DNA from 2 places in the Plantibacter sp. T3 genome. Region 2 is predicted to be linked to the other one. Evidence: riboswitches for the same ligand, from Rfam matches in the RefSeq annotation. Region 2 holds a riboswitch; the other holds the start of a gene.
What was found. A riboswitch is a leader RNA that binds a small molecule or an ion and turns the genes downstream of it on or off. The one in region 2 is predicted to bind thiamine pyrophosphate.
Positions count from the first base shown of each region.

Region 1: another riboswitch for thiamine pyrophosphate. It lies ahead of thiM (hydroxyethylthiazole kinase); the one in region 2 lies ahead of GV015_RS11470 (ECF transporter S component).

Region 1 covers NZ_LR733286.1:54,298-69,398, reverse strand. The annotation lists gene GV015_RS00365 (carboxypeptidase regulatory-like domain-containing protein) at 136-2,139, shown strand; gene GV015_RS00360 (CDP-alcohol phosphatidyltransferase family protein) at 2,244-3,521, shown strand; gene GV015_RS00355 (HAD family phosphatase) at 3,602-4,285, shown strand; gene GV015_RS00350 (DUF1622 domain-containing protein) at 4,296-4,805, opposite strand; TPP riboswitch at 4,866-4,966, shown strand; gene thiM (hydroxyethylthiazole kinase) at 4,958-5,809, shown strand; gene thiE (thiamine phosphate synthase) at 5,806-6,516, shown strand; gene GV015_RS00335 (bifunctional hydroxymethylpyrimidine kinase/phosphomethylpyrimidine kinase) at 6,513-8,081, shown strand; gene GV015_RS00330 (pyrimidine/purine nucleoside phosphorylase) at 8,129-8,425, shown strand; gene GV015_RS00325 (hypothetical protein) at 8,546-8,947, opposite strand; gene GV015_RS00320 (ABC transporter ATP-binding protein) at 8,999-9,703, opposite strand; gene GV015_RS00315 (FtsX-like permease family protein) at 9,765-10,850, opposite strand; gene GV015_RS00310 (sensor histidine kinase) at 11,026-12,291, shown strand; gene GV015_RS00305 (response regulator transcription factor) at 12,284-12,940, shown strand; gene GV015_RS00300 (deoxyribodipyrimidine photo-lyase) at 13,102-14,469, opposite strand; gene GV015_RS00295 (methylated-DNA--[protein]-cysteine S-methyltransferase) at 14,910-15,101, opposite strand, start outside.
Region 2 covers NZ_LR733286.1:2,387,744-2,402,844, forward strand. The annotation lists gene ligA (NAD-dependent DNA ligase LigA) at 1-206, shown strand, start outside; gene GV015_RS11430 (long-chain-fatty-acid--CoA ligase) at 209-1,930, opposite strand; gene gatC (Asp-tRNA(Asn)/Glu-tRNA(Gln) amidotransferase subunit GatC) at 2,021-2,320, shown strand; gene gatA (Asp-tRNA(Asn)/Glu-tRNA(Gln) amidotransferase subunit GatA) at 2,317-3,828, shown strand; gene gatB (Asp-tRNA(Asn)/Glu-tRNA(Gln) amidotransferase subunit GatB) at 3,832-5,331, shown strand; gene GV015_RS11450 (hypothetical protein) at 5,447-6,043, shown strand; gene GV015_RS11455 (acyltransferase) at 6,014-7,339, opposite strand; gene dinB (DNA polymerase IV) at 7,422-8,720, shown strand; gene GV015_RS11465 (hypothetical protein) at 8,730-9,059, shown strand; TPP riboswitch at 9,110-9,218, shown strand; gene GV015_RS11470 (ECF transporter S component) at 9,255-9,884, shown strand; gene GV015_RS11475 (ABC transporter ATP-binding protein) at 9,887-11,368, shown strand; gene GV015_RS11480 (energy-coupling factor transporter transmembrane protein EcfT) at 11,365-12,165, shown strand; gene GV015_RS11485 (hypothetical protein) at 12,162-12,734, shown strand; tRNA gene GV015_RS11490 (tRNA-Arg) at 12,855-12,927, opposite strand; gene GV015_RS11495 (SCO4848 family membrane protein) at 12,958-13,182, opposite strand; gene orn (oligoribonuclease) at 13,235-13,855, shown strand; tRNA gene GV015_RS11505 (tRNA-His) at 13,906-13,981, shown strand; gene GV015_RS11510 (metallopeptidase family protein) at 14,037-14,387, shown strand; gene nadE (ammonia-dependent NAD(+) synthetase) at 14,479-15,101, shown strand, end outside.

The sequences.
Region 1 (15,101 bases), 2.3 Mb from region 2:
CCTGCGGGACGATCCACTGCGCCTCGCGCATGGGTCTGAGGTGCCGGAGCCCCGCCATACCACGCTGCGCGGTGACCCTCGCAAACCGGACAGCGGGGTTCCGGAGACGTCCGGCGTCCGTTTATCCTGACGCCCATGACCCGCCGCATCGGAGCCGCTGTGCTCGCCCTGCTCGGAGCCTCCGCGCTCGCCCTCACCGCAGCCGTCCCGGCAGCTTCCGCCGCGACCACCTCGAGTTGGGCGACGTGGTCCGAGCTCTCCGGCGGATCGGGGTCGTACCAGGGCACGATGACCCTTGCTGGGCAACCCGAGCTCACCGCGGCGTTGACGAGCGACTCGGTCGGCGGAGGCAGCATCGGCGTCATCCCCGGCACCACGACTTGGCTGGCCGCGTCCACCCCCGTCGGTGCGAAGTACGGCAGCAGCCGCGGTCAGGCCTACCTGAACCTCCGGCCGAAGGCGAACAACGCGGCGTCGCCCTCGACCACGACCTACTCCTTCGCGACGCCGACACCGCCGTCCGGCTGGACGTTCGTCCTCGGCGACATCGACGCCGACCAGGTCACCGTGACGGCGATCGGCCCCGACGGTTCCGCGCTCACCCCTGACGAGCTCGGGTTCAACGGTGGCTTCAACTACTGCGCTCCCGGTCTGGCCGGCAAGCCGTCCTGCACCGGTTCCGCCACGGACGTCCCCACCTGGGACCCGGCGACGCAGGTGCTCCGCGGCAACGCCGCCGCCGCGGACACCGCCGGCGCGGCGGGTTGGTTCGAACCCTCCGCCCCGATCTCCAGCCTCACGTTCACCTTCCAGCAGCGCCTCGGCGCGCCCGTCTACCAGGCATGGTTCGCGTCGATCGCGCGCGACGTGACCGGCACCGTGACCGACCAGACCACCGGCCCGCTGGACGGTGTCGGCGTCCGCCTCATCGACCGCGACGGTCGGGTGGTGGCTTCGACCACGACCGCCGGTGGCGGCGCCTACACCTTCGCCGGCTACTTCGCGACCGACGGCTACACCGTGCAACTCGTCCCGCCGGCCGGCAAGATCGCCGACGGTCCCGCACGAGCCGCCGCGGACCTCACGGACGCCGACGCCGTCGCGGACTTCACCGTCCGGGACATCGTGCCCGTCGCCGTGTCCGGCACCGCGCTCGACACGGACGGTATGCCGATCGTCGGAGCCACGGTCACGATCGACGGCGCGGGCAGCGTCACCACCGACACCGACGGGAACTACCTCTTCGACACCGTGCCGGTTGGCGAGCACACGGTCGTCATCACGCCGCCCGCGGGTTACGCGGTGCAGAGCCCGCCGAACGTCTTCACGGTCCCGGTCGGGAGCGAGACACCCATCACCGAGCAGGACTTCGTGCTCGTCGCGAATCCCAGTCTCGGCGGGGTGATCACGTCCGGTGGAGTCGGTGTGGCCGGTGTCACCGTGAGCGTCGACGGTCCGAACGGGGTCGAGAGCGCCGTCACGGCCGCCGACGGTTCTTACCGCTTCCCGCTCCTGCCCGCTGGCTCCTACGAGGTCTCGGTCGTCGCCCCGGAGGGGTACGTCGTCTCCGGAGCCGCAACCCGGGCGGAGGAGCTCGCCGGCGCCGATCTGGACGCGGTCGACTTCGAGCTCGCTCGGCTCGGCACCGTCATCGGCGACGTCCGGACGGACACCGACGCCCCCGTGCCCGCAGCGACGGTCACGGTGACGACGCCGGGCGGCCCGGTCGCCCTGACCACGACGGCCGAGGGCTCCTACGGGCTCGCCGACCTGGCGCCGGGCAGCTACGAGGTCACGCTGACCGTCCCGGCCGGGTATTCGGTGCCCGCGGGTGGTGCCACGACGGCCACCGTCGTGGTCGGTACGGACGGCGCGGTCCAGACGGTGCCCACCTTCGTGCTCGTCGCCGATGAGGTCGCTCCGGTGCCGCCCGTCCCAACGGCGACGCCGAGCGACCCCGCCGTTCCGAGCAACCCCGCCGTTCCCAGCAACGCGGGTCGTCTGCCCTCGACCGGCGCGGACGCGATGCCGTGGATCGTCGCTGCCGGAGCGCTCTTCGTGCTCGGCGCCGCAGGTGTCGTCACCGCGGCCGTCCTGCGTCGTCGACGCGCGAATCGGGACGAGCTGTCCGGCGAATGACCGTTTGAACGACCCCTCGGGGATGGGAGGGCGCGGCTCGTCCGTAGACTTGGGCGAGCCGCGCCCCACCCAGGAGTGCGGATCGCACTGCTGAACGGGGATCCGTGGACATCATCGGGTGGGTGAACGACGCCGCGACGGCGCTGCCCGATCCGCTGATCTGGCTCCTCGGGCTCCTGTTCACGACCGCCGAATCCGGCCTGTGGCTCGGCCTCGTCGTCCCCGGTGAACCGGTGGTGCTCCTCCTCGCGGCCATGCTCGACTCCGCCCCCGGTGCCCTCGTGCTGTTCCTCGCGGTCGCCCTCGGCGGGTCGCTCGGGGACCAGCTCGGCTACCTCGTCGGTCGTCGTTCCGGCGGTCGCCTCCGTGACTCGGCCATCGTCCGGCGTCTCGGCGTCCACGGCTGGGACCGCGCGGTCGAGGCGCTCGAGCGGCGCGGGGCCCAGGCCGTCTTCCTCACGAGGCTCGTCCCCGTGCTCCGGTGCCTGACACCGACCGCCGCCGGGGTCGCCCGCGTGCCCTACCGGTCGTTCCTCGCGGCGTCGCTGCTGGGCTCCCTCCTCTGGTCCGCCGTCTACGTCGGGGTCGGCTCCCTCGTCCGCGCCACACTCGACACGGTCCGCCAGTACCTCGGTGCCACCGGCTGGGTGCTGCTGTTCGCGCTCGTCGTGGTGGTCACGGTGGTCGCGATCGCCCGATTCCGCCGCGGTGCCGCGATCCCCGGCGACGAGGCGATGATCCCGGTGACCCTGCACGAGAAGACGCCGCTCGCGCGCCTCCGGACGCAGCTGTTCTCCGACGACGACTGGAAGAACCTCCCGAACGCGATCACGGCGGGGCGCATCGTCCTGCTCCCGGTGTTCGCCGCCCTCGTGATCACCGGCTCCTACTGGGCTGCGCTCGTCGTCGGTGCGGTGGTGTTCCTGAGCGACGTCGCCGACGGGCAGATCGCGCGCCGCATGGGCACGGTCTCCGCGCTCGGCACCTGGCTCGACGGGGTCGCCGACCGTCTGACCGTGGTCGTGGTCGCCGCGTCGTTCGCCATCGCGCAGATCATCCCGTGGCAGGTGTTCGTGGTCATGATCGTCCCCGACCTCCTGCTCGCGTTCGTCGCCGTCGTCGCATTCCGCGGGACGCCCGAGGTGCCGGTGAGCATCGCCGGCAAGATCCGGACGGTGTTCCTCTTCGTCGGCTTCTTCGCGCTGCTCATCGGCCTCGCGCTCGGCGGCGGGGATCCGGCGTCGGCGCTCTACCGGGTCTTCGGCGGGGTCGGCTTCGTGGCGATCCTCCTGGGACTCCTCGGCCACTTCGTCGCGGCGACCCAGTATGCGCGACGCATGGTCGTCACCTGGCAGCGACAGGGCGTCCGCGCGGCCCGCTGACCATGACGCCGACCGCCGTCGGAGGTCGCCGCCGGAGGGCACACGGCCACAGCGCAGGCGGTGTCGTTTAGGCTCGGAGCATGCCAGTCGACTATCCGGACCTCGTCATCTTCGACTGCGACGGCACGCTCGTCGACACGGAACGCATCTCCGTCCGGGTGAACCTCCAGCTGCTCAACGAGGTCGGCGGCGACTACACCGAGGCCGAGGTGCGGGAGCTCTTCGTCGGCGCCTCGCTCGAGACCTACGCGACGCTCGTCGAGCAGCGTCTCGGGAAGCCGCTCGAGGCCGACTGGATCCAGCGCTGGAGCGACATGTTCCGCGGCATCTGCGAGCGCGAGCTCGAGGCGGTCGACGGGGTCGTCGACGCCCTCGACGGCATCGCTGCGACCGGGGTGCCGCTGTGCGTGGCCTCGAACGGGATGCTGCACGACGTCGTCCGCAACCTCGGGCAGGTGGGCATCCACGACCGCTTCGATGGGCGCATCTTCAGCGCGACCGACGTCGCCGTCGGCAAGCCCGCACCCGACCTCTTCCTTCATGCCGCCGCCGACTTCGACACGGCCCCCGAGCGGTGCGCGGTCATCGAGGACAGCGTCGTCGGCGTCCTCGCTGCCCGCGCGGCCGGCATGACGGTCTACGCCTACGCCGGCGGCATGACGCCCGCCGAGCGCCTCATCGGCGACGGCACCCACGTCTTCGACGACATGCGCTTGCTGCCCGACCTCATCCGCGACACCTGGGCGACCTCCGCGGCGCGCTAGCCGCGCCGCACTAGCTGCGACTGCGGAGCTCGGGGAAGCCGTCCTCATCGTCAGGGACGGCCTGCGCCGCGACCGTCGGCGCCGCTGCCGGATCGGCTGACATCGACACGTCCTGCTCCTCGGCGCGACGCCGCGTGCGTTCGCCACCGCGCTTGACGGCACGGTCGAACAGCTGGGGGCCGGTCGTCGCCAGGCGCCTCCAGGGGAGGGTGCCCTCGATCTCGATCTGCAGGGAGAAGCTCAGCAGGGTGCGGATGACGACGATGATCGCCAGGACGAGTGCGTCGGTCAGCGAGGGCGTCGACGTGACCGTCTTCACGAGGTCGGCGGCCACGAGGATCTCCAGCCCGAGCAGGATGACCGAGCCGATCGTCTCCCGGAGCATCCGGAAAGCCCGTGCGCCGTCGCGCGTGCTCCACCACAGGCGGGCCGAGAGGGTGACGGCGATCACGAAGCCCACGACCATCGCCCCGACACCGGCGACCTCGAAGACGATGGTGACCAGCTCGAAGAAGTCCATCCCTCCATCATCCTCGCCCGCCCGCTGGACGGGAAGCCGGGCCGACCCGCTAGGGTGGTCGCGAGTGACACGGGGTGCCGATCCCACGACGATCGGCTGAGAACACACCCGTCGAACCTGATCTCGTTAGTCCGAGCGAAGGGATGTCGCGAATGAGCATTCGCACACCGCAGCAGTCTGCCCACCCGTCCACCGACGAGCCGTCCGTCGGCGAGTTCGCGAGCGCCTCCGGGGACCTCCTCGACCGCCTGCGCGAGTGCACGCCGCTCGTCCAATCGATCACGAACGCCGTGGTGACGAACTTCACCGCGAACGTCCTACTCGCCATCGGCGCCGCCCCGGCGATGACCGACATCCCCACCGAGGCCGGACCGTTCGCCCGCATCGCCTCCGGGGTGCTCCTCAATCTCGGGACGCCGCAGGCGGAGCAGCGCGAAGCCATGGTCGAGGCCGCCACCGCCGCGAACGACGCCGGCACCCCGTGGGTGCTCGACCCCGTCGCCGTCGGCTTCCTGCCGGTGCGGACGGCGCTCGCCGCCGAACTCCTCGCCCTCCGGCCGACGATCGTCCGCGGCAACGCCAGCGAGATCATCGCGCTCGCCGGACTGGGCGCCGGCGGTCGCGGGGTCGACAGCACCGACTCGGTCGACAGTGCGATCGAGGCGGCCACCGCGATCGCCCGCACCTCGGGTGCCGTCGTCGCGATCTCCGGGCCGACGGACGTCATCACCGACGGTGAGCGCATCGTCCGCTGCTCGAACGGACATGCCTGGCTCACCCTCGTGACGGGCGGTGGCTGTGCCCTCGGTGCCGTACTCGCCGCCTTCGCGTCACTCGACGACGACCGGCTGCTGACGACGGTCGCGGCGACCACCGCGTACACGGTCGCCGCGCAGCTGGCGGCTGCGGAGAGCCGTGGCCCCGGCTCCTTCGCTCCCGCCTTCCTCGACCACCTCCACCTCCTCGATGCCGACACCGTCCGCAGCCTGGCGGTGATCGCGTGAGCGCCTCGACCACCGCGGACCGGGTCCTCGCGGCCCGTTCGCACGCCGAGCTCGTGCGCCGCGGCATCGCGACCTACCTCGTCACGGACGCCTCGGCCAGCGGCGATCGCGGTGTCCTCGACGTCGTGCGCCGAGCCGTCGACGGCGGGGTGACCGCGGTCCAGCTGCGGGAGAAGACCGCGTCGGCGCGAGAGCTGTTCGAGCTGACCGTTCGTGCTGCAGAGGTCGTCGCCGGGCGGGCGCTGCTGCTCGTCGACGATCGGGTGGACGTGTTCCTCGCCGCCCGTTCCGCCGGTGCAGTCGTCCACGGTGTCCACGTGGGTCAGAGCGATCTCCCGGTCGACGCCGTGCGTCGCATCGTGGGACAGGCCGCCGTCGTGGGGCTGACGGCGAACACCCCGGCGCACCTCGATGCGGTCGCAGCGCTGCCTCCCGGGACCGCCGACTACCTGGGCGTCGGCGTCATCCGCCCGACGACGACGAAGCCGGACCACCCGGAGCCGCTCGGCGTGAAGGGGTTCGCCGCGATCGCCGCCGCGACCCCACTCCCGTGCGTCGCGATCGGTGGGGTGTCACTGGAGGACACGGTCGAGCTCCACGCTGCCGGTGCCGCTGGTCTCGCCGTCGTCTCCGCCATCTGCGCCGCCGACGATCCGGCGGCCGCCGCCCGGGCGTTCCGCAGCGCCTGGATCGAGGTCTCGGCATGAGCGCCGTGGAACAGACGACGGCGCCGGAGTCGTCGAGCTCGGACCGGGTGCGCGGTCGACGACCTGTCACGGTCCGGGACACACCCCGGGTGCTGAGCATCGCCGGGACCGACCCGACCGGTGGTGCCGGGATCCAGGCCGACCTCAAGAGCATCGCCGCGAACGGCGGATACGGCATGGCGGTCGTCACCGCGCTCGTCGCCCAGAACACCCGGGGCGTCCGGTCCGTGCACACCCCGCCCGTCGGGTTCCTCCGCGAGCAGTTGGACGCGGTCGCGGACGACGTCGTGATCGACGCGGTCAAGATCGGGATGCTGGGCGACGTCGCGATCATCGACACCGTGTCGACCTGGCTGCAGGAGACGGTGACCGGACCCGTCGTCCTCGACCCGGTGATGGTGGCGACGAGCGGCGACCGCCTCCTCCACCGCGACGCTGAGGCGGCCATGCGCGCGCTCCTCCCGCACGTCGACCTCGTCACCCCGAACCTCCCCGAGCTCGCCGTCCTCGCGGACGAGCCGGTGGCGACGAGCTGGGCCGACGCACTCGCCCAGGCGGAACGGGTCTCGGTGCAAGCGGGCGTGATCGTGCTCGTGAAGGGCGGGCACCTGACGGGGACGACCGCGTGCCCGGATGCGCTCGTCGACGCCACCGGCGGTCTGGGTGGCGGCCGATCACTCGTCGAGTTCGACGGTCTTCGAGTCGACACACGGAACACCCACGGAACCGGATGCTCCCTGTCGAGCGCGATGGCCACCCTCGTCGCCCAGTCGGGGACCTGGACCGAGGCACTGGGCGAGGCGAAGTCCTGGCTCACGTCGAGCCTCCGGCACGCGGACGCGCTCGCGGTCGGCTCGGGCAACGGCCCGATCAGCCACTTCGCCGAGCTCTGGGCGTCGGCCGGGATGACCTCGGGCCGCCAGGACGGCGCCGACATCCTCACGGGCTGGTGGGAGGACATCGCCGAGCTGCGGGACCGGATCGACCACCTGCCGTTCGTGACGACGCTCGCGGACGGCACCCTCGATCCAGCCCGGTTCGCCTGGTACCTGCAGCAGGACGCGATCTACCTGCGGGCCTATTCGCGGGTCCTTGCGCGAGCGAGTGCACTGGCGCCGACGGCCGAGGAACAGGTGTTCTGGGCGACCGGCGCGGCGGGCTCCATCGAGGCCGAGATGGAGCTGCATCGCACCTGGCTCAGCACGTATGCCGTCGGCGGTATGGATGTGGAGCCGTCGGCGACGACCACGGCCTACCTCGACCACCTGCACGCGGCGACCGTCGACGGCGACTACGGTCGGGTGGTCGCCGCCGTGTTGCCCTGCTACTGGATCTATCAGGATCTCGGCGAGCGGCTCGTCGGCGCATCGCACGCGGAGCATCCGTTCGCGGCGTGGCTCGACACGTACGCCGACCCCGCATTCGCGACGGCGAACGCCCGGGCGATCGAGATCGTCGCCGGGGCGGCAGCTCGTGCGGACGAGGCCGGCCGGGAGACGATGCGACGGGCGTTCCTGGCCTCGGCCGCGCACGAGGAGGCGTTCTTCGCCGAGCCGATACGATGAAGGCCGGATCCGCCGCCGCGGTCCCGGACCACGACGAGAGGCCCCTGATGCTGACGAGCAATGAGTACTTCGACGGCAACGTGAAGTCGATCGGCTTCACCACGAACGAGCCCGGTGCGGAGTCGGCCAGCGTCGGAGTGATGGAGCCGGGGGAGTACACCTTCACCACCGGCAAGGCCGAGGAGATGTCAGTGATCTCCGGCAAGCTCCGCGTGCTGCTGCCGAACACGAGTGCTTGGCAGGACTTCGGGCCCGATGCGCAGTTCAGCGTCCCTGGGCGCAGCAGCTTCCAGGTCGAGGTCGAGGTCACCACCGCGTACCTCTGCCGCTACCTCAACATCTGAGCGCCCTTCGACAGGCTCAGGGACCGGGGTGGGTGCGCCCTTCGACAGGCTCAGGGACTGGGGTGGGTGCGCCCTTCGACAGGCTCAGGGACCGGTTCGGTTCGTCCGAGCGTCCCCGGCTCAGGACCGGTCGACGACCTCGAGCGTGAGGACGACGGTCGAATCGTCGGAGCTGTTCGTCAGCGTCACCGTCGTGCTCCCGACCTCGAGCGGCTGCAGACCGGGGTTGAACGACGCGCCGCCGCGGGATCCGCCCGGCACGTACTCCGCGATCGACGGATCCTCGACCTTCGCGGACCAGACGGTCGGATCGACGGCGACGAGGTCCACCACGTTGTCGAGGCCGACGGTGATGGTGCGGCCGTCCTGATCGACGAGCTGCACGATGACGGGTGCGATCACACCGGCCTCGCTCGCGGAGCTCTGACCGGAGGGCGAATCCGCGCCACCGGTGCAGGCACTCGTGCCGAGCACGGCGCCGACGATCGCGATCACGGTCAACCCACGGGTCGCACGGCGCATGGCGGTCCTCTCTCGACGTGACCTCACCCTACCGCCGGGCGACGGTGGACCTCAGGACCGCAGGGCCAGCGCGTCGGCGGCAGCGCTGAGCCGGCCGTCCTCCATGACGAGCACCTGGTCCATGCGGTCGAGGTGGCTCCGATCGTGGGTGACCAGCAGCGTCGCGGCGCCCGAGGTCGCGGTGAGTTCGAGGATGAGCTCGATGATCGTGGATCCCCGCTCGTGGTCGAGCGCACTGGTCGGTTCATCCACGACGAGGGCGTCGGGCTCGTTCATGAGGGCGCGCGCGATGTTGACCCGCTGCCGCTGACCACCGGAGAGCTGGTGCGGCCGCTTGCCCGCCTGGTCGGCGAGCCCGACGGCGGCGAGCAGCATCGCGGCCCGCTCGCGGGTGAGCGTCCGGTCGGCCCGCGACGCGCGGCCACCGAGTGTCCCGAGGACGCACAGCTGCTCGAGGGCCGTGAGCGACGGCAGCAGGTTGGCCTGCTGGAACACGATGCCGAGCCTCGTGCGGCGGAAGTCGGTGGCCGCCCGGCGGTCGAGGGAGGTGACGTCGACCCCGGCCACCTCCACGAGGCCGCTGTCGGGCCGGATGAGGCCGGCCGCGACGGCGAGCACACTCGACTTCCCGGAGCCCGAGGGCCCGGTGAGCGCGGTGACGGTCCCGGCCGGGACGGTGAGGGTCGCGTGGTCGACGGCGGTGACGCGGTGGTCGCCGTCGGGGAAGGTGAGGGTGACGTCGGTGAGCGAGATCATGCGGTGACTCCGATGGTGACGAGGGTGGGTGCGAGGAAGGATGCGGGGAGGGCGTGCGCGGTCACCGGTTGCCGCCGAGCGCGGTCAGCGGGTCGGCCGAGAGGATCGACCGTAGGGCGAACGCCGCGCCGATCAGGCCGAGGGCGATCATGATCACCCCGGGCACGAGCGTCGTCAGTGGGCTGAGGACGAACGGCAGCGCCGTGCCAGCCGCGGAACCGAGTGCGGCGGTGATACCGATGCCGAGTCCGACGCCGAGGACGAGGAGGACGAGCGCCTGGCCGAGCGCATCGAGCGACAGCCGACGGGTCGTCGCGCCCAGCGCTTTGAGGATCGCCACGTCGCCCGCGCGCTGCATTGTCCACACCGTGAAGAAGGCTCCGATGACGAGCGCGGAGATCCCGAACAGCATGGCGACCATGAGGAGGAGCGATCCGATCTCGGAGCGGAACGAGCCGATCGCGAGCAGGGACGACAGGACGTCCTTTGACACCGTGCCGGTGGCCTGCTCCGCTCCCGCCACCGCATGGGCGCTCGGGTTCCCGGTGATGGCGAGCGCGGTCACCCCGTCGCCGGGGGACCCTTGCGCGGCCTGTAGCGACCGCCACTCCGACAGGCTCGTCCAGACGACCGGCGTGTGGCTGTACCACTGGTCGTCGACGACCGATCCGACCTCGAGTTCGCTGCCACCGATCGAGACGGTGTCGCCTCGGGAGACGTGGAGGGCCATCGCGGCGGCCCGACTCAGGCGGGCGGTCCCGTCGGCCGGCACCTCGGCAGCGCGACCCGCGACGGCGTCACCGCTGATCCCGAACAGCGCCACGGAGGTGCGCGCATCGTCCGTGGTCATCCGCGTCTGGCTGATGCCGAGCTCCTGGACACCGTCCACCCCGGGGACCGCAGCCCACGTGGTGGCCGCGTCCGCGTCGATCGCGGAGTCCGCGAACGTCGCCTGCTCGCCGTCGGACGGGGCCGCGAGGACGATGCTCGACGCACCCAGCCCGGTGATCGCCGAGATGTTCTGGTTCGCCAGCCCTGCGGTGAGGCCGCTGAGGAATCCGACGAGCAGGGTGATGAGGGCGACGACCGCCCCGATCAGCACGAAGCGACCGGTGGCGAAGCGCATGTCGCGCCAGGCGACGAACATGGGACTCCTTGTCCGCCGCCCGACGGCGTCTCCGTGGTGCGGCAGGATTCCAGCCTCGCCGCGTCGCCGACGCCGGGCATCGTCGGACGGGACGGTCCTCCGGCGCGGTCAGGTGGAGGCGACGTTCCACCTTTCTGATGATTCGCGAGGACGATCCCCGCCGTACGCTGGGCGGATGAAGCACTCGGCACTCAGCCCCGTGTTCACCGGCCTGCAGCTCGGCCTCCACGGCCTCGTCACCGCACTCATCGTGCTCGTGATCGCGCGATCCGTCTCGGTCGGTGGCCAAGCGGGCCTCGCGGCGATCGTCCTCGCGGTCGTCATGCTGCTCACCTACGCCGCTGGCGCGATCCTCGGCGGTCGGGTCCGCCGTGCGGTGGCCGTCAGCGGCACCACCGATCGCGACGCTGCTCCTGTCGGCGTGCGTCGAGGTCGGGTGTCCGTCCTCGTCTGGCTGGTGCTGCTCAGCGTCGAGTGGGTGGTCCTCGTGCTCCTCAGCCCGGATGCCGCCTACCTGGTCTTCCCGTTGTTCTTCCTCTATCTGCACCTCCTCCCCAGGGCCGTCGCGGTGCCCGCCGTCGTGACCGCCACCATCGCCGCGGTGGTGGCGATCGGTCTGCACGCCGGCTTCAGCGTCGGGGGAGTCGTCGGCCCGCTCGTCGGTGCGGCCGTGGCCGTCGCGATCGGACTCGGCTACGAGGCGCTGGCCCGGGAGGCGGCCGAGCGGGAGCGACTCATCGCCGAGCTCGTCGCAGCACGCGAGGAACTCGCCGAGCGCGGTCGGCAGGCGGGCAAGCTGGCGGAGCGCGAGCGCCTCGCCGCCGACCTCCACGACACGGTCGCCCAGGCCCTGTCGAGCATCCAACTGCTCCTGCACGCGGCCGAGCGCTCGGCCGTCGAGCAGCCCGGCACCGAGCAGCTGCGTTCGCACATCGGTCTGGCGCGGGACGCCGCGGCGACGGCCCTCGCCGAGACGCGCAGCCTCATCGACGAGCTGAGCCCGCCGGCGTTGGTCGGCGCGACGATCGCGGACGCGCTCGGTCGGCTCGCCGAGACGACGACCGCCCAGAGCGGCACGCCGGTCTCCACGACGGTCACCGGCGATGCGTTCGTCCTCGGCACGCCGGTGACGACCGCGCTCCTCAGGACCGCGCAGAGCAGTCTCGCGAACGTCGTCCGGCATGCCGGAGCGAGCCGGGCGGACGTCACCCTCACCTACCTCGACGAGGAGGTCATCCTCGACATCGACGACGACGGGGTGGGGTTCGATGCGGCGAGCGTCGCCGAGCGCACTGCGGGCGGTTCGTTCGGCATGATGTCCATGCGCCGTCGCATCACCGAACTGGGTGGCGAGGTCGAGGTGCGCAGCGCGCCGGGCGCCGGCACGACCATCACCGTGCGGTTCGCAGCACCAGGAGCGGAGGGGGACGTCCATGCGTGACGATGCGACGGATGCCGGGGAGCCGCCGGTCATCCGGGTCGTGGTGGCGGACGACCACCCGATCGTCCGAGCCGGACTCCTCGCGGTGCTCGCGCCGATCGCCGACATCGAGGTGGTCGGGACCGCGTCGACCGCAGCCGAGGCCGTCGCCGCCGCACCCGGCGCCGACCTCGTCCTCATGGACCTGAGCTTCGGCGACGGTCCGACGGGGATCGATGCGACGAGGGAGATCGCGTCGCTGCCGGGCGGTCCGTCGGTCCTCGTGCTGACGAACTACGACTCCGACGCCGACATCCTCGGGGCGATCGAAGCCGGAGCCGCGGGGTATCTGTTGAAGGACGCCGCCCCGGAGGACCTCATCGACGGCATCCGCTCGGCGGCCGGCGGGAATTCGGTGCTCGGGCCGGCCGTGGCGACCCGGCTGGTCGCTCGGGTGAGCGCACCGCAACAGGCGCTGAGCGCGCGGGAGATCGAGGTGCTCGCGCGGGCGGCCGAGGGCCTCACCAACCTCGAGATCGCCGGGCGACTGCACGTCGGGGAGACGACGGTGAAGTCGCACCTCGCGCACATCTACACGAAGCTCGACGTGTCGAACCGCTCGGCGGCGATCGCCGCGGCCCAGCGTGCCGGTCTCTTCCGCACCCGCTGAGCGCCATCTCGGTAACTGAGCGTCCACCCCGGTCCCTGAGCGTCCACCCCGGTCCCTGAGCTTGTCGAAGGGTCGACTGACTCACGGTCCGATCCACGCGGTCCCTGAGCCCCACCCCGGTCCCTGAGCCTGTCGAAGGGTCGAAGAACGACGGCCCGGAGCTACGCCCCCTTGACCTGCTCGTACGCCGCGAGCGCAGCCTGTCTCGTCTCGCCGAGGTCGACGATCGGCTCGGGGTAGTCGGGCGTGCCGAACTCGGGCACCCACCGCTTGATGTACGCGTCGTCGGCGTCGAAGCGTTCGCGCTGCCGTTCCGGGTTGAAGATCCGGAAGTAGGGCGAGGCGTCGAAGCCGCTGCCGGCCACCCACTGCCAGTTGAAGGGGTTGGACGCCGGGTCGGCGTCGACGAGCGTGTCCCAGAACCAGTCCTCGCCGAGCTTCCAGTGGATGAGCAGGTTCTTGGTGAGGAACGATGCCGTCACCATCCGGATCCGGTTGTGCATGGTGCCCGTCGCCCAGAGCTCCCGCATGCCGGCGTCGACGAGCGGGATCCCGGTCCTCCCGGCGGTCCAGGCGTCGAAGGCGTCCTGGTCGACGTCCGGCCACGGGAACCGGTCGAAGGCCTGACGCCAGTTGCGCGTCGCGAGGTCCGGGAAAGCGAAGAGGCAGTGGTAGGCGAACTCGCGCCAGCCGAGTTCTTTGAGGAAGGTGGCGCCGTCGTCGCCGAGGTGCCGCCGGCCGTCGCGGGCGGCGTGCCAGATCTGCGGCGAGCTGATCTCGCCGAAGCGGAGGTGCGGGGAGAGCCCGGAGGTCGACGGCTGGGCCGGGAAGTCGCGGTCCTCCGCGTAGCCCGTGACGCCGTCGTCGAGGAACTCGGCGAGCCGCGCGTCGGCGCCGGCCTCACCGGGCGTCCACTGCTCCCGGAGTCCGGCCGCCCAGTCCGGCTTCGTCGGGAGCAGGTTCCAGGAGCCGAGCTCGTCGCCCGAGGGCGGTTCGGCCATGGCGGTCATTGCGGTCGGCGCGGGGAGGGGGTGTCTCGGCGGGTTCGCCGCGTGCCGCTGCAGCGAGGCCTTCCAGAACGGGGTGAACACCGAATACGGCTGCCCCTGTCCGGTGACGATCTCCCACGGCTCAGCGAGGAGGTTCGCGGCGAAGCTGCGCGCGTCGAGCCCGGCATCCTTCAGCTCCGACTTGATCCCGGCGTCGATCTCCCGCTCGGCCGCGCCGTAGCGACGGTTCCACAGGACGGCGCCGGCACCGATCGAGCGGGCGAGTTCGGGCACGATGGTCGCCGCACTCCCGGATCGGAGGAGCAGCGTGCCGCCGAGACCGCGGATGTCGTCGCCGAGCGCCTCGAGGCTGTGGTGCAACCACCAGCGGGACGCGCCGCCGAGCGGTCGCAGTTCTTCACTGTCGTCGAGGACGAACAGGCAGAGGATCGGCGCGCCGAACTCGACTGCTGCGTGCAGCGCGGGGTTGTCGGCCAGGCGGAGGTCGTCGCGGAACCATACGATCGTCGGGGCAGCCATCCCGTCAGCCTACGCGGACGATCCGTCTGCTCCGCAGGGTTGACCGGACCCGCCCGTTCCGGTCATTGAACTCTTCCGGTCACTGAGCCCTCTTCCGGTCACTGAGCTTGTCGAAGTGCCCGCGGGGAGGCGCCGCCCTTCGACAGGCTCAGGGACCGTGGATGGGTGCCCGCGTGCTCCGGTGTCTCCTCTTTCGGTCACTGTGCCATCTTCCGGTCACTGTGCCACCTCCCGGTCACTGTGCCATCCTCGGTCACTGAGCTTGTCGAAGTGCCCACGGGGAAGCCCCGCCCTTCGACAGGCTCAGGGACCGTGGATGGTTGCTCAGGGACCGTGGATGGTTGCTCAGGGACCGTGGATGGTTGCTCGGGGACCGTGGATAAGTGCTCAGGGTCCGTGGATGGGTGCTCAGGGACCGTGTTCCCTGTTCCCGGGTGCGCTCAGCTCAGCGCGGCCTCGCGGTCGAGCAACGACCGCTTGACGTCGAGTCCCCACGCGAACCCACCGAGCGTCCCGTCGGTCCGGAGGACACGGTGGCACGGGACGAACAGGGCGGGCGCGTTCGTCGCGCAGGCGCTCGCCGCAGCGCGGACCGCCGACGGCCGACCGCTCGCCGCGGCGAACTCCGTGTA
Region 2 (15,101 bases):
TCTCGAAGAAGACCGACTTCGTCGCCGCCGGCCCGGGTGCCGGGTCGAAGCTCGCGAAGGCCGAAGCACTCGGTCTGCGGATCATCGACGCCGAGCAGTTCGCCCTGCTCGTCTCCGAGGGTCCGGCGGCGCTCGGCGAGCCGGAGGCCCCGGCCGCGGATGAGGCCGAGGGTGCGGAGTCCGCCGACGAGGTGCCTACGGACTGACCTCAGTCCTGGTCGGCCTGCAGCAGCTCGTCGCGGACCTGGCGCCGCAGCACCTTGCCGATGAGCGACTTGGGGAGTTCGTTGACGACGACGACCCGCTTCGGCACCTTGTACGGGGCGAGGATCTCCCGCGCCCAGGCTCGGAGGGCATCCGGATCCACGGTGGCACCGGGAGCCGCGACGACGGCCGCGACGACCTGCTCGCCGGAGTGGGGATCGGGGAGCCCGACGACGGCGGCGTCAGCGACCGACGCGTGCCCGCGGAGCACCTGCTCGACCTCGCTCGGCGACACGTTGAACCCGCCGGTGATGATGAGCTCCTTGATCCGGTCGACGACGGTCATGAACCCCTCCTCGTCGATGGACACGATGTCACCGGTGCGGAACCAACCGCCTGGGAGCAGGACGGCGGCGGTCTCTTCGGGCTTGTTGTAGTAGCCGTGGAAGACCTGCGGGCCGCGCACGAGCAACTCGCCCGCCTCGCCGGCTGGCCGGTCAGTCTCCGGGTCGTCGGGATCCACGACGCGCACCTCGGTGCTCGGCAGCGGGAGGCCGATGGTCCCGGGCTTCCGTGCGGTCGAGACCGGGTTCGCGGAGATGACCGGGGAGCACTCGGACAGCCCGTAGCCTTCGACGAGGAAGCCGCCGGACGCGGCTTCGAACGGGACGACGAGGTCGTGTGGCAGCGGCATCGCGCCAGAGATGGCGATCTCGGTGCCCTGCAGTGACACGCCCTGCTCGGTCGCCGCGGTCAGGAGACGGTCGGCGATGGGCGGGACGGCGGGCAGGAAGGTCGGCGGTCGCTTCTTCATGACCTTGAGGACGAGCGCCGGGTCGAACTTCGGGAAGAGGACGAGGCGCGAGCCCATGCTCATGGCGAACGTCAGGCAGAGCGTCAGGCCGTAGGCGTGGAACATCGGGAGCACCGCGTAGACGACGGCCTCCCCACGCTTGACCGTGGGCACCCAGGCGCGGGACTGCGCCGCGTTCGCGAGCAGGTTGCCGTGGGTGAGTGCTGCACCCTTGGGCGAGCCCGTCGTCCCGCTCGTGTACTGGATGAGTGCGAGGGCGTCGGTCGCGGGCTTCGGGTGGCTCGCCGGCAGCGGCCCCGAGGTCAGGAGCTGCTCCCACCCCACGGTGCCCGAGACCGGCGCGGTGAGCTGAGCCCGTGAGGCTCTCGCCTTCGGGATGGGCAGACGGAGAGCAGCGCGCATGTGGAGCGGCATCGCCCGGGTCACGTCGATCGTCACGAGCGAGTGCACCGCCAGGTCGGCCGGGAAGTCCTGCAGGTGCTCGGCGACCTTGTCCCAGACGATCGCGAACGTCGCGCGGTGGTCCTCGAACTGGTGGCTGAGTTCTTGGGGGGTGTAGAGCGGATTGTGCTCGATGACGACGGCGCCCAGCCTGAGGACCGCGTAGAACGCGACGATGTGCTGCGGGCAGTTCGGGAGCATGAGGGCGACGGGGTCTCCCGCCCGGACACCGAGTGCGCGCAGGCCGGCGGCGGCACGGGCGATGAGCGCCTCGAGCTCCGTGTAGGTGGTGGTCGACCCGAAGAACTCCAGCGCGACGGCGTCCGGGTAGCTCGCGGCGGAGGCTTCGACGAGATCGCCGAGGCTGCCGGTCTGCTCGGGGATGTCGTCCGGCACGTCGGCGGCGTAGCTCGCGAGCCAGGGACGCTCGTGCGGGGGACGGGGACGGCTGCTCGAGTCGTTCTGGGTCACCGTCCCACTGTAGGGGCGGAGCCCGACGGACGACCACGTCCCTGGCGAATAGACTGGAGCGACCGCCACCGCTACACGTACGGGAGACGCATGTCGGAAATCACTACCGAGCAGGTCGCGCATCTCGCGAACCTCGCTCGAATCGCCCTGAGCCAGGACGAGATCGCCCACCTCACGACGGAGCTCGACTCCATCGTGGACAACATCCAGAAGGTGCAGCAGGTGGCCACGCCTGACGTCCCGGCGACGAGCCACCCGATCCCGCTCGAGAACGTGTACCGCGACGACGTCGTCGGCAACACGCTCACGCGGGAGCAGGCGCTGCAGAACGCGCCGGAATCGGCCGACGGTCGCTTCAAGGTCTCGGCGATCCTGGGGGAGGAGCAGTGAGCGGGTTGATCGGTCTCACGGCAGCCGAGCTGTCGAGCAAGCTGCGCGCTGGCGAGGTCTCCAGCGTCGAAGCCACCCAGGCGCACCTCGACCGCATCGCGCAGGTCGACGGCGACGTCCACGCCTTCCTCCACGTGTCGGACCACGCACTCGACGTCGCCGCCGACATCGACGCACGCCGTGCCGCGGGCGAGGACCTCGGCGAGCTGGCGGGCGTCCCGCTCGCCATCAAGGACGTGCTGGTCACGACGGACATGCCGTCCACCTCGGGGAGCAAGATCCTCGAGGGGTACCTGTCACCGTTCGACGCGACCGTCGTCGCCCGGTCGCGTGCCGCCGGTCTCGTGCCGCTCGGCAAGACGAACATGGACGAGTTCGCCATGGGCTCGAGCACGGAGCACTCCGCGTACGGCCCGACCCACAACCCGTGGGACCTCGACCGCATCCCCGGCGGTTCCGGCGGTGGCTCCGCCGCCGCGGTCGCCGCGTTCGAGGCGCCCATCGCCCTCGGCAGCGACACCGGCGGGTCCATCCGCCAGCCGGCGCACGTGACCGGCACGGTCGGCGTGAAGCCGACCTACGGCGCGGTCAGCCGCTACGGGGCGATCGCGCTCGCCTCCTCGCTCGACCAGGTCGGGCCGGTCAGCCGCACGGTCCTCGACTCGGGCCTCCTCCACGACGTCATCGCCGGGCACGACGCCCTCGACTCCACCTCTCTCCGCGACGCCTGGCCGTCGATGGCCGGTGCGGCCCGCGAGGGCGCGCGCGGCGACGTGCTGCGCGGCCTGCGGGTCGGCGTCGTCACCGAGCTCAATGGTGCGGGCTTCCAAGCCGGCGTGAAGAGCCGCTTCCAGGAGGCGCTCGCGGTACTCGAGGCGAACGGTGCCGAGATCGTCGAGGTCTCCGCTCCGAACTTCGAGTACGCCGTCGCCGCCTACTACCTCATCCTCCCCGCCGAAGCGTCGAGCAACCTCGCGAAGTTCGACTCGGTGCGCTTCGGCATGCGGGTCACGCCCGAGGGTGGCGGCACGGTCGAGCAGGTCATGTCCGCAACGCGCGAGGCCGGTTTCGGTCCCGAGGTGAAGCGACGGATCATCCTCGGCACGTACGCGCTCAGCGCGGGCTACTACGACGCCTACTACGGCAGCGCCCAGAAGGTCCGGACGCTCATCCAGCGCGACTTCGCGGCGGCGTTCGACCAGGTCGACGTCCTCGTGAGCCCGAGCGCCCCGACGACGGCGTTCAAGCTGGGCGAGCGTATCGACGACCCACTGGCGATGTACCTGAACGACGTCACCACCATCCCGGCGAACCTCGCCGGCGTGCCCGGCATCAGCGTGCCGATCGGGCTCGCCCCGGAAGACGGTCTGCCCGTCGGCATCCAGTTCATGGCGCCAGCACGGGAGGACGCCAGGCTCTACCGGGTCGGCGCCGCTCTCGAGGCGCTTCTCGAATCGACGTGGGGGCACACCCTCATCTCGCAGGCACCCGCTCTCGGAGGTCGGTAACCCATGGCCAAGGACAAGCTCCTCTCCTACGAAGAAGCCCTCGAACTGTACGAGCCGGTGCTCGGCTTCGAGGTGCACGTCGAGCTGAACACCAAGACGAAGATGTTCTCCTCGGCGCCGAACGGCTTCGGCGACGCTCCGAACACGAACATCTCGCCGGTCTGCCTCGGTCTGCCCGGGTCGCTCCCGGTCGTGAACGAGCAGGCGGTGCGGTACTCGATCAGCCTCGGGCTCGCCCTCGGCTGCTCGATCGCGCCCTCGAGCCGTTTCGCGCGGAAGAACTACTTCTACCCCGACCTCGCGAAGAACTACCAGATCTCGCAGTTCGACGAGCCGATCGCCTTCGAGGGCTCGGTCGACGTCGAGCTGGCGGACGGCACCATCGTGACGGTGCCGATCGAGCGCGCGCACATGGAGGAGGACGCCGGCAAGCTCACGCACATCGGCGGTTCCACCGGCCGTATCCAGGGTGCCGAGTACTCGCTCGTCGACTACAACCGCGCGGGTGTGCCGCTCGTCGAGATCGTCACCAAGCCGATCTACGGCACCGAGCACCGGGCACCCGAGATCGCGAAGGCCTACGTCTCCGCGATCCGCGACATCGTCGTGGCGCTCGGCATCTCCGACGCGAAGATGGAGCGCGGGAACCTCCGCTGCGACGCCAACATCTCGCTGCGCCCGCGTGGACAGGAGAAGCTCGGCACGCGAACCGAGACGAAGAACGTCAACTCCCTGCGTTCCGTCGAGCGCGCCGTCCGCTACGAGATCCAGCGGCAGGCGGCAATCCTCAAGGACGGCGGATCCATCGTCCAGGAGACGCGGCACTGGCACGAGGACACCGGTGCGACGTCCGCCGGCCGGCCGAAGAGCGACGCCGACGACTACCGGTACTTCCCGGAGCCCGATCTGCTCCCGGTCGTGCCGTCGCCCGAACTCATCGAGGAACTCAGAGCGGCCCTGCCCGAGCAGCCGGCCGTCCGTCGTCGTCGGCTGAAGAGCGAATGGGGCTTCACCGACCTGGAGTTCCAGGACGTCGTGAACGGTGGTCTGCTGAACGAGATCACGGCCACCGTCGAGGCCGGCGCCGCTCCGGCCGCCGCACGGAAGTGGTGGACGGGCGAGATCTCGCGGATCGCGAACCAGCGCGATGTCGAGGCGACGAGCCTCGTGTCACCCGAGCACGTCGCGGCACTCGCGGCGCTCGTCGAGGCCGGAACGCTCAACGACAAGCTCGCACGCCAGGTGCTCGAGGGCGTCATCGACGGGGAGGGCACTCCCCAGGAGGTCATCGACGCTCGCGGTCTCGCACTCGTGTCCGACGACGGTCCGCTGATCGCCGCCATCGACGAGGCACTGGCCGCTCAGCCGGACGTCCTCGCCAAGATCCGCGACGGCAAGGTCCAGGCCGCCGGCGCCGTGATCGGCGCCGTGATGAAGGCGATGCGCGGACAGGCCGATGCGGCGCGTGTGCGCGAACTCGTCCTGGAGCGCGCCTCGCAGTAGCGGTCACCGCTGCACCATCGGGCCCGCGCCACCGTCGATGACGGCGGCTCGGGCCCGATGTCGTCGGCCAGGGGAAGCCCTGGTGCCGACTGCTGGCCCGGCATACACTTCCGCCATGCTGGTCGAAGGCACCATGCGGTGGCAGGTCACGGAAGACGCTCCGATGGCCCTCATGCTGGCGCTCGCGTTCCGCGACATGGCAGGGCTCGGCGAGCGATGCGTCGCGCAGCTTCCCGCGGTCACACCGGGGCTGGAGCGGGTCGACGTCACCGGCCTCGACCTCGACGCGCTCGCCGTCCAGTTCGACGGTTGGTGGACCGGGATCGCCCGTCGCGACACGCGCCTGTTCATGGCCGAGGTCCGTCCACCACACTTCGAGGTGTTCGATCGAGCTCTCGACCTGCAGGAGCTCGCCTACCGGGCGTACGACGACGCGCACCGCTGGGCGTCGGCTCGCATCCGGGAGTACGAGCGCGCGCTCGCAGGCCGATCGCCGAGTCGCCTCACCGACGTCTACGAACTCATCCGCGAGCGTCAGTTCGAGTTGCGCCGGCAATCCAGCTCGTTCCGGTTGGACCTCGAGGTGCTCCCGATCTGCCGACCGGGGGCCTGGGTGGTCGCGCCCGACACGATCGTGGTCAGTGAGTCGCTCCGGGACGACCAGGAGGCCTTCCGTGAATGGCTACGGCCGCTGGTCCACGGCCTGGTCTGATCCGCTCGCGACGCGCTCGACCGGCCGACGGGTCGGGTTCAGGAGCACGACCGCGATGATCGAGCCGACAGCGCCGGCAGCCGCCATCGCGGCGGTGAGCGGGTGGGAGATCTCCGCGAAGGGCATGATGAAGGCGCTCGCGAGCGCGATCCACACGGCGACGTGTGCAGGCTTGCGCTCCGGGTCGAGGCGCAGCTTGCGAGGGTGCTCGACACGGCCGAGGAGTGTGCCGACGCCCGCGAGCAGGACCGCGACGACCAGCAGCACGACCGGCCGGGTCCACCACCACGCGGCGCTCAGCGGTTCCGCGAAGGGGATGCCGAGGGCGAGCTGGAGACCGGCGACCGCGATGATCAGGGGGAGATGCCAGAGGTACACCGTCATCAGCCGGGACCCGATGAGGAAGACGACCGCTCGCGCGGCGCGGGTCTGCATGACGGCGGTGAGCAGTGGGTGCACCAGGGCGAGCAGGGCGAGCTGCCCGACGCCGAGGACGACGAGGGGGAGCGTCGGTGGGTTGAGGTTGCCGAGCATGCTGGTCGAGTACGGCAGCCAGGTCGTGATCGGCACGAGCGCACCGTAGGAGAGGAGCACCACGGCGACGAGGACGAGGCGCGGAACGGAGCGGAGACGTCCGTCGGCCAGGAAGAACCCGAACTGCTGCAGCAGCGGCCAGACGAACAGCAGGTTGACGAGACCGATGCCGAGGAGGCCGGTCGAGTAACGGACGACGTCGACGAGGATCACGCCGGCCAGCAGTGTCGCACAGGTCAGGACGGGGTGGCGGTCGTGGCAGGTGGCGAGGAACGGGGCGACAGCCTGGCAGAGCAGGTAGGCGGCCAGGAACCAGAGCGGGGACCCGACGCCTGCGGCGACGGCCTCGATGATGGCGGGGGCGACGCCGAGGGCCCCGGCGAGCCACAGCCCCGCGGCGAGGAAGAGCAGGACCGGGATCGTCGGCAGGGCGAGTCGGAACACCCGGGACCGGAGGAAGTCGCTGGTCCCGCCACCGCGTCGGACGGTGCTGCGCCAGCCGGTGATCGTCGCGAAGCCGCCAACGATGAAGAACAGCGGCATGATCTGGCCGAACCAGGTACCTGTGTCGAACCACGGCTGCTGCTCCAACGCTCGGGAGATGCCGATCGTGCCGTCCGGCTCGACCGCCACCGCGACCATCAGGAGGTGGACGATGACGACCGTCACGACGCACGCGACGCGCACGAGGTCGAGGGCGAGGTCCCGCCCGGAGAGATCTGGGGCCGCCGGGGCCGACCCGGTCCGCGTTCGCGTGCTCATCGCCGGACAGCCTAGCGTCGCCGGGCCCTCCCGCCTCGGCCCTTGTGGAGAGCGTGTCGGAGGCGACTGCGACAATGGAGGCATGAGTCGGCAGGATGGAGCGTCTCGTCGCGTCTCGGCGCACGATGCCGACGACAGCGGTACCCCCATCCTCCACGTCGACATGGACGCGTTCTTCGTCTCGGTCGAGCTCTTGGAACGGCCCGAGCTGCGCGGTCTCCCGATCATCGTCGGCAACAAGGAGGGGCGGTCGGTCGTCACCTCCGCCAGTTACGAGGCTCGCCGGTACGGCGTGCGCGCGGCGATGCCGGTGTCCCAGGCGATGCGCCTCTGTCCGAGCGCCGTCGTGTTGCCACCCCACCACGGCAGGTACCGCGAGTACTCCGATCGGGTGATGGAGGTCTTCGAGTCGGTCACGCCGCTCGTCGAGCCGCTGAGCATCGACGAGGCCTTCCTCGACGTGTCCGGCGCGGTCCGGTTGCTCGGGAGCCCACGGACGATCGCCGCGCTCGTGAAGCAACGGGTCCTCGACGCGACCGGTCTGCCGTGCTCGGTCGGCCTGGCATCGACGAAGTACGTCGCGAAGCTCGCCTCCGGCCTGTCGAAGCCCGACGGCCTGCTGGTCGTGCCCGCCGACGAGACCCTGGCGTTCCTCCACCCGTTGCCGGTCGGCGCGCTGTGGGGCGTCGGTGGCCGGACGGAGGAGCAGCTGACGAACCGGGGCATCCGGACCATCGGTCAGCTCGCCTCCACCCCGCTGTCGATGCTCCAGCGCGCGGTCGGTGAGGCCTCCGGTCGCCGACTCCTCGAGCTCGCGAACGGGATCGATCCGCGCGGCATCGAGCTGGCACGACGCGAGAAGAGCGTCAGCCACGAGGTGACCTTCCCGACGGACGTCTCCGACCCGACCATCCTCAAGCGCGAGCTGCTGAACCTCGCCGGTCTCGTCGCGATCCGGCTCCGGAAGGGCGGCTACGCCGGCCGGACGATCAGCATCCGTGTCCGCTATGCGGACTTCAGCGTCATCACCCGGTCGCGCACCATCGGCGAGGCCACGAACGTCGGGCGTCGGGTCTATGACGAGGCGGCGTCGTTGTTCGACGACCTCGATCGCGGTGGGCGTCTCGTGCGCCTCGTCGGGGTGAAGGTCGACCAGCTCGTCCCCGCCGATGAGGCCGGTGCCGGGCTCTGGGACCCGGACGAGGAGTGGCGTGAAGCCGAGCAGACGATCGACCGGGTCGCGAGCCGGTTCGGCGATCTCGCGATCGCTCCCGCCTCCCTCCTCGGCAAGCCGAGGCGTCGCGGACTCGGCAGTCGCGGAGACTCGCAGGGTGCTGGGAGCACGGATCAACCCCTTGGACCGGTGGATACCGAGCGGTAGCCTCGCGGTATGACGAATCTCGTGGAGAAGCTGGCAGAACAGGCGAAGGGGCTCGGCGTGTCCGCAGCCTACGGGGAGCAGCAGGACGTCGACGGCACGAAGCTCGTGCCCGTCGCGCTGACGTACTACGGCTTCGGCGGCGGCTCCGAGGGCGACGGCGACGACGCCCCGAGCGGCGGTGGCGGAGGTGGCGTCTCGATCCCGGTCGGTGCCTACATCAAGACCGACGAGGGCCTTCGTTTCGACCCGAACCTCATCTCGCTCATCGCCGTCGCGATCCCCTTCATCTGGGTGAGCGGCAAGGCGCTGGCCGGCCTCATCAAGGCCCTCAAGAAGTAGCCCTCCCCGTCGAACCCCTGTCGTGCGACTGCGCACGGCAGGGGTTAGACTCGTGCCACCACGGGAGTCCGGTGAACCGGGCTGAGAGGAAGGTATTCGCCTTCGACCGTCGAACCTGATCTGGATCATGCCAGCGCAGGGAGACCATTTCTCGCTATCCCGTGCTCTTTTCCGTCTACAGGAAGGGCACGTATCGTGTCAGCATCGACCAAGATCTCACCCTCTGAACGCGCTGCGTCGCGGACCTTGCGCTGGAGGGTCGTCGACATCGTCGTGGTCGCCGTGCTCGGCGTCGCGACGGGCCTCATCTTCTGGGCGTGGAACACGCTCGGATCACTCTGGTACGCGGGTGCCAGCGCCGTCACGCCCGGTTTCGGCGGGATCGCCGTCGGGATCTGGCTCCTCGGCGGGGTGCTCGGCGGCCTCATCATCCGGAAGCCCGGCGCAGCACTCCTCGTGGAGACCATCGGTGCGATCGTCTCCGCCCTCATCGGGAACGCATGGGGCGTCACGACGGTGTACTCCGGCCTCGCTCAGGGCCTCGGTGCTGAGCTGGTGTTCGCGGCGCTCGCGTACAAGCGCTTCGGCCTCGTTCCGGCGATCCTCGCCGGTGCCGGCGCCGGGGCCGGCGCGTGGCTCCTCGAGCTCGTGATGTCGGGCAACCTCGAGAAGGGTGTCGAGTTCAACGCGATCTACCTCGGTTCCCTGCTGGTCTCGGGCGCGATCCTCGCCGGTGTCGTCGGCTGGGCCCTCGTCAGGGCACTCGCGTCGACCGGAGCGCTCAGTCGGTTCGCGTCGGGGCGGGACGCTCGGCGCGAGGTCTGATCGTGCCGGGAACGGCTGCGACCGGTTCGGCGCGCGTCGTCGCGCGGGACTGGGGGTGGCGTCATGCCGGTCGGAAGGCCTGGGCGGTGCGCGACCTCGACCTCGTGATCGAACCGGGCGAACGGGTCCTCCTCCTGGGGGCGTCCGGTGCCGGCAAGTCGACGCTGATCCACGCACTGGCCGGCGTCCTTGGCGGTGCGGACGAGGGGGAGTCCCACGGCTCGCTCCTCGTGGACGGCGTTCCGCCTGAACGAGCGAGGGGTCGCATCGGGCTCGTGCTGCAGGATCCCGACTCGCAGGTGATCCTGTCCAAGGTCGGCGACGACGTCGCCTTCGGCTGCGAGAACCTCGGCGTCGAGCGCGAGGAGATCTGGCGCCGCGTCGACGCCTCGCTGGAGGCCGTGGGACTGGACCTGCCGCTGGACCACTCGACCTCGGCGCTGTCCGGGGGCCAGAAACAGCGGCTGGCCCTCGCCGGCGTACTCGCCATGCACCCCTCGCTCCTCCTGCTCGACGAACCGACCGCGAACCTCGACCCGGCCGGGGTGGCCGAGGTGCGGGACGCCGTCGCTCGGCTGGTCGATGACGGTTCGTCCACCCTGGTCGTCATCGAACACCGCGTCGACGTCTGGCGCGAGCTGATGACCAGGGTCGTCGTGCTCGACGCCGACGGCGGTGTCCTCGCCGACGGGCCACCCGACCTCGTCCTCGACGACGTCGGGCAGCGCCTGGCCGATGCGGGCGTCTGGGTGCCGGGCATCCCGCTGGGGTTGGCCCCTCGTCCGGTGTCCGGCCCATCAGCCGCGGTCATCACGACCGACGACCTGGCGATCGGTCGAACGCGGAAGCAGCCGGTGCAGGAGCACCTGGGGCTCGCGGTGCCCGAGGGTGCGGCGACCGTCATCGTCGGCCCCAACGGCGCGGGGAAGTCCACGCTCGCGCTCACGCTGGCGGGACTGCTGCCGGAGATCACGGGGACGGTGACCGCCGCTCCGCAGCTCGCCGGCAGGCTGGGATCCCGGCCGATCCGCTGGAAGTCCACCGAGTTGCTCACACGCATCGGGACGGTCTTCCAGGATCCCGAGCACCAGTTCGTCTCATCGACCGTGCGGAACGAGCTCGGTGTCGGCCTGCAGGCCCTCCGCTGGTCCCGGACCGCCATCGACGAGCGGGTCTCCGAGATCCTCGAGGCGCTCGGTCTCGGTCGTCTTGCCGAGGCGAACCCGTTCAGCCTCTCGGGCGGTCAGAAGCGCCGGTTGTCGGTGGCCACCGTCCTCGCTGCCCGGCCGGCGGTCATGGTCCTCGACGAACCGACGTTCGGGCAGGATCGACGCACGTGGTTGTCACTCGTCCGCCTGCTGCAGCACGAGCTCGAGCGCGGCGCGACGATCCTCTCCGTCACGCATGACGCGGGGGTCGTCGAACATCTGGGCGACCATCGCATCCTCCTCGAACCGCTGGAACTCGGGAGGCGGGCCGCATGACAAGCCTCACGGCAGCGGACCGCTCGACGGTGTTGCACCATCGACCGCCACTCGACCGCGTGAATCCGGTGACGAAGGTGCTGGCCGTCCTCGTCCTGTCCGTCCCGTTGCTGTTGACGATCGACTGGGTGAGTGCGAGCACGGCGGTGCTGCTCGAAGTGATGCTGTTCCCGCTCTCCGGCCTGCGGTTCACCGCGTTGCTGAAGCGGGCCCTGCCGGTGCTCGTCTTCGCGCCCATCGGCGGGATCAGCATGCTGTTGTACGCGAAGCCGGGAGGGACGGAGTACCTGTCGCTCGGGTTCGTCCGCGTGACGGACAACTCGATCGAACTGGCGGTCGCCGTGACGATCCGGGTGCTGGCGCTCGGTCTCCCGACGATCCTGCTCTTCGCGCGGGTGGATCCGACCGATCTGGCCGACGGGCTGTCCCAGATCGCGAAGCTGCCGTCTCGGTTCGTGCTCGGGATCCTCGCTGGAGCGCGGATGCTCGGACTCTTTATCGACGACTGGCGCAGTCTCGCGCTCGCCCGTCGTGCCCGTGGGCTGGGGGACCGGGGAGTGGTCCGGCGGTTCGCGTCCATGGCGTTCGTGCTGCTGGTGTTCGCCATCCGCCGCGGGAGCAAACTCGCGACGGCGATGGAGGCGCGGGGGTTCGGGGCACCGAACGAACGCACCTGGGCCAGACCGTCCCGCCTGGGCCGGGCTGACCTCGTCGCCGTCCTGGTGACGATCGTGATCATGGCTTTCGCGCTGTCCACGGCGGTCCTCGCCGGCACGTTCCGGGTCGTGGGCCAGTGAGCGCGGTTCCGCCGGTCCTGCTCATCGACGGACGGTCGGGCACGGGGAAGACGACGCTCGCCTCCTCGGTGGCGTCCGCATTGACGGCCAGCATGGTCGTCCACATGGACGACCTGTATCCGGGGTGGGAGGGGCTCGACGAGGGTGCTCGACTCCTCGTCGAGTGGATCCTCACACCGTTCTCCGAGCGGCGCGCGGGGGAGTGGCGGCGTTGGGACTGGGAACGGTCCGCCCGTGCGGAGGCGCACCTCGTGCCGAGTGACCGTCCACTCATCGTCGAGGGCTGCGGGTCGTCGTCGCGGGCGTCGCGAATACTCGCCGACACGGTGCTGTGGCTCGACGCGCCGGTGGTCCAGCGCACCGACCGCCTCATCGGGCGCGGTGACGGCGTCGACTGGCTCGCCGAGTGGACCCTCCAGGAGGACGCCTTCATCGAGCGGGAACGGCCCGACCTCGATGCGGGTCTCCGCATCGAGGCGACCGGCGCCGCGGACCAGGTCTCATCCCTCGTCCTCGATGTCCTGAGGCGCGACGAAGCGGGCCGCTGGAACTCCTGGCTCCGCGTCTGACGGCCGACCGCGATCTCGGTCACTGAGCTTGTCGAAGGGCCGGGGCTGAGGTTCCGGTCCCTGAGCTTGTCGAAGGGTCAGGGCTGAGGTTCGTTCCCTGAGCTTGTCGAAGGGTGGGTGTGCCCCCGGCAGGATTCGAACCTGCGACCAAGAGATTAGAAGGCTCCTGCTCTATCCCCTGAGCTACGGAGGCGGGCGTCGTCCAGGATACCGCAGCGGTGTCTCAGGCGCCGACGCCGAGGAGGCCGAGGACTCCGAAGACGAGCGACAGGGCTGCGAGGACGAGGGCGATGCTGATGAGGATGACGTGCACGCGCAGGAACGTCGTCGCACGTCCCTGATCGTCGCGGGCACGCGGGTCGGCGACGATCCGCTTGAGGAAGCGAGGCCAGACGACGACGTTGTAGACACCGTTGACGAGCAGCAGGACGGAGATGGCGATGATCACGGCTCGAGTCTACGGAACCGGCGGCGTCGGTCGTGCTGAGTAGACTCGACCCATGAGCACAGCTGGGGACCGTCTGGTCTGGATCGACTGCGAGATGACCGGACTCGAGCTGGAGGTCGACGAACTCGTCGAGATCGCCGTCGTGATCACCGACTTCGAACTGAACATCCTCGACCCGGGTTACTCCGTCGTGATCAAGCCCGACCAGTCGGCACTCGACAACATGGGTGAGTTCGTGACGAACATGCACCGCACGTCGGGGCTGCTCGAGGAGATCCCGAACGGCGTGAGCGTCGCGGACGCCGAGTTCCAGGTCATCGAGTACATCCAGCGCTTCGTCCCCGACGAGTCGAAGGCGCCGCTGGCCGGGAACACCATCGGGACCGACCGAGGATTCCTCGCGCGGTACATGCCGCGACTCGACGCCCACCTGCACTACCGCAACGTCGACGTCTCCTCCATCAAGGAACTGGCCCGTCGGTGGTACCCGCGGGTGTACTTCAACGCCCCGTCGAAGCACGGCGGACACCGCGCGCTGGCGGACATCCTCGAGTCGATCCGTGAGCTCGCCTACTACCGCGGAGCGTTGTTCGTCGACCTCCCCGGCCCGTCCTCCGACGACGCGAAGCAGGTTTCGGAAGCGGTCGTGTCACGGTACGCCCCAAACATGTAATAGACTCGTCCAGTCGCTTGTGACGCGGTCTCCGCGGAGCAGGTCGCATGGTGGGTATAGCTCAGTTGGCAGAGCGCCTGGTTGTGGTCCAGGAGGTCGCGGGTTCAAGCCCCGTTACTCACCCCATGTCGTACAGAAGCCGGAGGATCCCTCCGGCTTCTGTCGTATCCGGGGAGCGGGCATGTTGGAGCTGGACACCGAGGCGTTCGAAGCCCTCGTGGTGGACGAACTCGACCGCTTGCCCGACGAGATGGTCGACGGTCTCGACAACGTCGTCTTCGTCGTCGAGGACCGCCCTGAGAACGGCACGCTCGACACGCTCGGGCTGTACGACGGCGTCGCCCTGACGGAGCGCGACCGCTACGGCTTCGGCGAGATGCCCGACCGGATCATCGTCTACCGCGAGCCGCATCTGGCGGCGTGCGAGACACTCGACGAGCTCGCCGACGAGATCCACACCACCCTGGTCCACGAGATCGCGCACTTCTACGGCATCGACGACGAGCGGCTGCACGAGCTCGGCTGGGCCTGAGACCCGCCTCGCCCACCGAGCCGTGTTTCCGGTGTGTTGCAAGTGCCTCGGAGTTCCGGGTGCGCCTCCGGTGAGCGAGTAGCCTGGGGACATGCGCGAGATCCAGGCCCGCATCATTGCGGAACTCCATGTCAGCCCCACGATCGACCCGGCGGCCGAGGTCCGTTCCCGGATCGACTTCCTGAAGTCGTACTTGCGGGCGACGCACACGAAGGGGTTCGTGCTCGGGATCAGCGGGGGACAGGACTCGTCGCTCGCCGGGCGCCTGTGCCAGCTCGCGGCGGAAGAGGTCCGAGCCGAGGGTGGCGAGGCCCGGTTCGTCGCCGTCCGTCTACCGTACGCCGTGCAGCACGACGAGGACGACGCCCAGTTGGCGCTGTCGTTCATCCGCCCGGACGACTCCGTCGTGTTCAACATCCAACGTGCGGTCGACGGGTTCGAAGCCGAGTACGCGGATGCGACCGGCGAACCCCTCAGTGACTTCGTCAAGGGCAACGCGAAGGCGCGGGCACGGATGGTCGCGCAGTACGCGATCGCCGGTCAGCAGGGGCTCCTGGTGGTCGGGACGGACCACGCGGCCGAGGCGGTCACCGGCTTCTTCACGAAGTTCGGCGACGGCGGGGCCGACGTGCTCCCGCTCAGTGGCCTGACGAAGCGTCAGGGGCGTGCGCTCCTGGAGTCGCTCGACGCTCCGGAACGCCTCTACCTGAAGGC